3 regions of the Streptomyces sp. CNS606 genome follow, and region 1 is predicted to be linked to each of the others. Evidence: riboswitches for the same ligand, from Rfam matches in the RefSeq annotation. Region 1 holds a riboswitch; each other region holds the start of a gene.
The links. A riboswitch is a leader RNA that binds a small molecule or an ion and turns the genes downstream of it on or off. The one in region 1 is predicted to bind cobalamin.
Positions count from the first base shown of each region.

Region 2: it holds a riboswitch for cobalamin, as region 1 does, so the genes downstream of both, K304_RS0126280 (ribonucleoside-diphosphate reductase subunit alpha) here and cobN (cobaltochelatase subunit CobN) in region 1, are expected to answer to the same signal.
Region 3: it holds a riboswitch for cobalamin, as region 1 does, so the genes downstream of both, K304_RS0105120 (energy-coupling factor ABC transporter permease) here and cobN (cobaltochelatase subunit CobN) in region 1, are expected to answer to the same signal.

Region 1 covers NZ_KE384521.1:73,223-75,415, forward strand. Annotated here, with positions in the region: gene cobN (cobaltochelatase subunit CobN) at 1-881, opposite strand, end outside; cobalamin riboswitch at 917-1,068, opposite strand; gene cobG (precorrin-3B synthase) at 1,141-2,193, shown strand, end outside.
Region 2 covers NZ_KE384522.1:359,444-361,636, forward strand. Annotated here, with positions in the region: gene mctP (monocarboxylate uptake permease MctP) at 1-166, shown strand, start outside; gene K304_RS0126275 (GNAT family N-acetyltransferase) at 234-749, shown strand; cobalamin riboswitch at 815-964, shown strand; gene K304_RS0126280 (ribonucleoside-diphosphate reductase subunit alpha) at 1,083-2,193, shown strand, end outside.
Region 3 covers NZ_AUFD01000008.1:7,261-9,453, reverse strand. Annotated here, with positions in the region: gene K304_RS0105125 (FkbM family methyltransferase) at 1-406, shown strand, start outside; cobalamin riboswitch at 504-700, shown strand; gene K304_RS0105120 (energy-coupling factor ABC transporter permease) at 730-1,461, shown strand; gene K304_RS0105115 (energy-coupling factor ABC transporter substrate-binding protein) at 1,458-1,850, shown strand; gene cbiQ (cobalt ECF transporter T component CbiQ) at 1,857-2,193, shown strand, end outside.

The sequences.
Region 1 (2,193 bases):
GACACCCCCTCGTCGTTCTCCTCCCAGGCGGCACGCGAACCCGTCAGGCACAGCGCCTGGAGGATCGGCACGTCCAGCGAGGTGAGCGCGCCCGCGTCCCAGGACTCGTCGTCGCCGCCCGCCGACGCCTCGGCGGGGCGGGTGCCGCCCGCCGCCAGCACGGTGGTGACGATCGCGTCGGCCGCGCGCAGTGCGTCGATCAGCTCCGGCTCGGGAGCACGCAGGGACGCCACGTACAGGGGGAGCGCGCGGGCACCCGCCTCCTCCAGCGCAGCGCACAACGCCTCCACGAAGGCGGTGTTGCCGCTCATGTGGTGCGCCCGGTAGTAGAGGACGGCGACCGTGGGGGCGCCGTCGGCGGGTGCGGGGGCCGTGCGTTCCAGCGGGCCCCAGGTCGGCGCGGCGGCGGGCGGCTCGAAGCCGTGTCCGGTGAGCAGCACTGTGTCGGACAGGAACCGCGCGAGCTGCTCGAGGTTGCCGGGACCGCCGTGCGCGAGGTAGCGGTGCGCCTCGGCGGCGATCCCGACGGGCACCGTCGACGCCGCCATCAGCTGGGCGTCCGGGGCCTGTTCACCGGTCAGCACCACCACCGGCCGGTCCCCGGCGAGCAGCGCGTCCAGCCCGTCCTCCCAGGCCCGCAGCCCGCCCAGCAGCCGGACGACGACCAGGCCGGTGCCGTCCAGGAGCCCCGGCAGGTCGTCCAGGTCCAGGCGGGAGGGGTTGGCGAAGCGGTAGCGCACGGGACCGCCGGCCGCGCGGGCGCTGAGCAGGTCGGTGTCTGACGTCGACAGCAGCAGGACGGCCGGGGAGCCGGAGGAGTCGGGTGCGGATCCGGGGGAGTCGGCGGGCTGCGGGTCTCGTTCCGCGGGCGAAAGCGGCATGCGACGTGAAGCCTTCCTCGGGGTGTCCACGCCCCGGGCGGTGTCGGACGGCGGGAGTTCCTGGCTCGTCCGGTTCCTTGGCACCGGACTCACAGTGGCGGGACCGCGCCGGAATCGCACCGGGCTTCCTCCCCTGTCGCCGTCAACGGCGATGACGGGCGTACGACCCGCCGACCAGCATCGTAAGCGCAACGCAGGTGCTCCGAGCCGTGATCCGGGGCATACGGTCCGGGCGCCTTCCGTCTGTATGCTCGCCGCGATGCCGACGCCCCGTGGCCGCACCTCAGCGAGCCCTGCCCCCGTCACGGCCCCCGTCCGGGGCCGCGACGACGCCTGCCCGGGCGCGCTGCGGCTGCACGCCGCGGACGACGGCGCCCTGGCACGGGTACGGGTGCCCGGCGGTGCGCTCACCGCCGCCCAGGCACACCTGCTCGCCGACACGGCGGACCGTCTCGGCGACGGCGCCCTCCACCTCACCTCGCGTGGCAACGTCCAGCTCCGCGGACTCGCCGCCGGCTGCGGCGCCGAACTCGCCGCCCGGCTGCGGGAGGCGGGACTGCTGCCCTCCGCCGCGCACGAACGGGTGCGCAACGTGGTGGCCACCCCGCTGTCCGGCCTGGACGCCCGCGGGCACGCCGACGTCCGGCCGTGGGTCCGCGAGTTGGACCGCCTGCTGTGCGCCGACCCGGGGGCAGCCGGTCTTTCCGGGCGCTTCCTCTTCGCCTTCGACGACGGCCGCGGCGACGTCGCCGCGCTGGGTGCCGACGTGACGGTGACGGCGGCGACGCCCGCGCCGGGTGCCGACGGCCCGGCGGACGCGTCCGCCACGGCCGTGGTCCGGGTCGGCACCTCCGGCGCGGCGGTCACCGTCCCGGCGGCGGACGCTCCGGGCGCCGCGCTGTACGCCGCACAGACCTTCCTCGCCCTCGGCACCGGCGCCTGGCGCTTCTCCGACGCCCCGGACACGGCCGCCGCCGTCACCGAGGCGCTGCGCACCCGTTTCGGACGGCCGTCCCCCGTACCGGGCGCGGGCCCCGCCACCGGTGGCGGGCACGACGCCGGCGCCCCACGCGTGCGCGACGCCGCCGGGGCGGGCCGCGCAACCCCGGGCGCGCACGTCGAAGGGGCGGGACCCGCGCCCGGCGTGGTCGTGGCGCCCGGGGGCGGGCATGCCGTCCTGTGCGTGACCGCGCCACTGGGAACCCTCACGTCCGACCAGGCGCGCCTGCTCGCCGACCTGGCGCTCACCCGGGGCAGCGGCGTACTCCGCGTCACCCCGTGGCGCGGCGTCGTCGTGCCGGGACTCGCGTCG
Region 2 (2,193 bases), on a different contig from region 1:
CACCGCCTTCGTGCTGAACGCGGTCGTCACGGTCGTCCTGACGGTGATCCTGCGGGCCGCCAAGGTCCCGGACGGGCGGGACGAGACCAAGCCGTCCGACTACCGCGCGGACGCCGGCGACCGGGGCGTGAAGGAGGAGCTGCCGGCTCCCACCGCCGCTCCCTGATCCACGGAACCCACCCGAGCACCCCACCGGCGGCACGGCCGCCGGTGGGGTGCTGCATGCTGGGGACATGGACGTGACGATCAGGGCGGCGCACGAGGCGGAGTACGGCGAGGTCGGAGACCTGACGGCCGACGCGTACCTGGAGGACGGGCTGCTCACCTACGGCGCGGAGGACCCGTACCTGGAGGTGCTGCGGAACGTGCCGCACCGCGCCGGGCACGCACAGGTCCTGGTCGCCGTGGACGCGGGCACCGGCGACCTGCTGGGCACCGTGACCTTCGTCGGGGACGGCGGGGAGTACGCGAACATCGCCCGGCCCGGCGAGGCCGAGTTCCGCATGCTGGCCGTGCACCGGAAGGGGCGGGGACGCGGCGTGGGCGAGGCGCTGGTGCGCGACTGCCTGGCACGCGCGCGGGCCCTCGGCCGGGAACGCGTGGTGCTCTCCACCGAGTCGAAGATGACGACCGCTCACCGCCTGTACGGGCGACTGCGGTTCGTGCGCACCCCGGCCCGCGACTGGGAGCCGATCCCCGGTCTGCCACTGTGGACCTTCGCGTTGGAGCTCGCCGACGACGAGGACTGACGGGCACGGCAATCCTACCAGCGACACAAGATGTTGGGGTGCTCGCGCGGAGCACCCCAACATGTATGCTCGTCCTCGCTGTCGCCGCAGGGGAATCCGGTGCGAATCCGGGACTGTCCCGCAACGGTGTGCGGCGTGCCGTGCCCTGCCTCCACGCGTCGAACGGGCCCCGGAACGCCGCGAGTCCGAGCACCTGCCGACGGCGTCGTACACGTCCGGGCCCCGTGGGATGGGCCGGCGGACGCGAGGTGACGCCGGCCCGCAACGGGTCGCCGCCTGCGCCCCGCCACGCCTCCCCACCGGCCCCCGCCGAGCGAGGGAGAGCACGTCACCGTGACCATCGCACCCGAGGCCGCAGCCGTCCCGGCGCCGTTCCCGGCGCCTTCCGGGCCGGATGCCGACAGCGCCCTGCTGGAGCGGCTGTTGACGGAGCTGACCGCCGACCTGCCCGCGACCGACGCCGCCCGGATCGGCGCGGCGGTACGGCGCGGACGGCACCCCGGATCGACCCACGCGGACCTGCGGTCGCTGGCCGTCGAGGCGGCGGCCGGACTCATCGGCGACGAACCGGAGTACGGGCGCCTGGCGGCCCGGCTGCTGACCCGCGCCGTGCGCGAGGAGGCCGCCGGCCAGGGCGCGACCTCATTCTCCGCCTCGGTCGCCGTCGGCCACCACGAAGGTCTGATCGCGGACTCCACCGCCGCATTCGTCAGCGCACACGCCGCACGCCTGGACGCCCTGGTCGACGCCGCCGTGGCGGACGGCGCCGACGACCGGTTCGGCTACTTCGGGCTGCGCACGGTCCACTCCCGCTACCTCCTGCGCCACCCCACGACCCGCCGGGTGGTCGAGACCCCGCAGCACTTCCTCCTGCGCGTCGCCTGCGGGCTGGCGGCGGACGACAGCGCGCGGGCCGTCGAGGAGGTCGCCGAGCTGTACCGGCTGACCAGCTCGCTGTCCTACCTGCCGTCCTCCCCGACGCTCTTCAACTCCGGCACCCGGCACCCGCAGATGTCGTCGTGCTACCTGCTGGACTCGCCGCTGGACGAACTGGACTCGATCTACGAGCGCTACCACCAGGTCGCCCGGCTCTCCAAGCACGCCGGCGGCATCGGTCTGTCCTGGTCCCGCGTCCGCGCCCGCGGCTCGCTCATCCGCGGCACGAACGGCCACTCCAACGGCATCGTGCCGTTCCTGCGCACGCTGGACGCCTCGGTCGCCGCGGTGAACCAGGGCGGCCGGCGCAAGGGCGCCGCCTGCGTCTACCTGGAGACCTGGCACGCCGACCTGGAGGAGTTCCTGGAGCTGCGGGACAACACCGGTGAGGAGGCCCGCCGCACCCACAACCTCAACCTCGCGCACTGGATCCCGGACGAGTTCATGCGCCGCGTCGAGGCCGACGCCGACTGGTCGCTGTTCTCCCCCGCCGAGGTGCCCGAACTGG
Region 3 (2,193 bases), on a different contig from region 1:
CGAGGTCCACCGCAGCGCGGTCGACGTGTCCTGCCTGGCCCTGGACGAACTGGAGTTGCACGGGCTCACTCTCGTCAAGGTCGACGTGGACGGCAGCGAAGCGGCCGTGCTGCGCGGCGCGGAGGAGACGCTGCGCCGCGAACGGCCCGCGCTGTTCGTCGAGTTGGAGCAGCGTATCCAGCCGGTCGGACCGGTGCTGTCGTACCTGTCCGCGCTGGGCTACACGGGCTGGGTGCGGCCGGCCCGCCGGTGGCTGCCGCTGGCGTCGTTCGACCTCGCCGGGCACCAGGCCCGTACCGCGCACGTGGCCGAACACGGCCTGCTTCGCCGTTCTCTGGCCCCGCACCGCCGGTACGTCAACTCGGTGCTGTTCCTCCCGTCCGGGAGTCGGCCCGGAGCCGGGTGACCCCCGGCCTGCGACGGGGGCGCGCGGTGTGACGAACGTCCACCCGGAACCGCGGTCCGTCGGGCCGGCGATGGTTGTGGCGGTGAACTGCGGCGGTCTACTGTCGCAGGGCCTTGGTGTTCGGGAAACCGGTGCGGAACCGGTGCGGCCCTCGCCACTGTGATCGGGAAGTCCGGCTCCTCCCCCGTCGAGGGAAGCCACTGGCACGCCGCGGGAGACCGCGCGGGCCGGGAAGGCGGAGACCGGGCGGCATGACCCGTCAGCCAGGAGACCGGCCGGGGCGCGTCGTCCATCCACGAGGTGCTGGAGAGGTCTCACCCGACATGCACATAGCCGAGGGGTATCTGCCCCCGTGGCACGCGGTCGCCTGGAGCGCCGCCGCCGCTCCGTTCGTCGTCCACGGCGTCCGCACACTGACCCGCGAGGTCCGGGAACACCCGGAGTCCACCCTGCTGCTCGGCGCCTCCGGCGCCTTCACCTTCGTCCTGTCCGCCCTCAAGATCCCTTCCGTGACGGGAAGTTGCTCGCATCCCACGGGCACCGGCCTGGGCGCCATCCTGTTCCGGCCGCCGATCATGGCGGTACTGGGCACCCTCACCCTGCTCTTCCAGGCGCTGCTGCTGGCACACGGCGGCCTGACCACGCTGGGCGCCAACGCGTTCTCGATGGCGATCGTGGGGCCCTGGGCCGGGTACGGCGTCTACCGGCTGCTGCGGCGGAGCGGTGCGCCGCTGATGGCCGCGGTGTTCTGCGGCGCCTTCGTCGCCGACCTGAGCACGTACTGCGTCACCAGCGTCCAGCTCGCGCTGTCCTTCCCGGACCCGGCAACCGGGTTCGCCGGCGCCCTGGCGAAGTTCGGCGGGATCTTCGCCCTCACCCAGATCCCGCTGGCGGTGAGCGAGGGCCTGCTGACCGTGCTGGTGATGCGACTGCTGACGCGGTCCAGCGCGGGCGAGCTGCGGCGTCTCGGGGTGCTGACGAGGATCGCCGACCGGGCCGCCGCCGCACGGGGCGCGGACCGCACCGAGTCCGAGCAGGAGGAGACGGCCCGATGAAGCGCGACACACGGATCAACCTGCTGCTCGTCGCGGTCGTCGCGGCGCTCGCGGTGCTGCCGCTGGTCCTCGGTCCCGGCGACCACGAGGAGGAGCCGTTCGCGGGCGCCGACGCGCAGGCGGAGACGGCGATCACGGAGAACGCCCCGGACTACGAGCCCTGGTTCTCCCCCCTGTACGAACCGCCGTCCGGCGAGGTGGAGTCGGCGCTCTTCGCGCTGCAGGCGGCACTCGGCGCGGGCGTGCTGGCCTACTACTTCGGGCTGCGCCGCGGCCGGCGCCAGGGCGAGGCGCGGTCCGCGGCGGGCCCGGCGGGTGCTCCCGACCCGTCGGGCCCGTCCGCGGAGGAGGGGGCGGACGGCGGCCGCGACACGCCCGCCTCGGCCTGACCGACCGTGCTGCCCATCGACGCGGCGGCGCACAGCAGCCGCTGGCGCCACCGCCATCCCCTGGAGAAGGCGCTGCTCGGCCTCGGCCTCACGGTGCTGGCGATCAGCCTGCCACCGTGGCCCGGCGCGCCCCTGGTCGCGGCGGCGACCCTGGCCGTGCTGCTGGGCCCGGCCGGCGTGGCCGGGCGCGCGCTGTGGCGGGCCTTCCGGGTGCCGCTGGGCTTCTGCGTGACCGGCGCCGTTCCGCTTCTTTTCCAGCTGGGCGGCGCCGGAGGCGGCCCGGTGCCGTGGCTGGCGCTCGCCCCGGACGGGCCCGTCCGTGCGGGTGAGCTGCTGGCCCGTA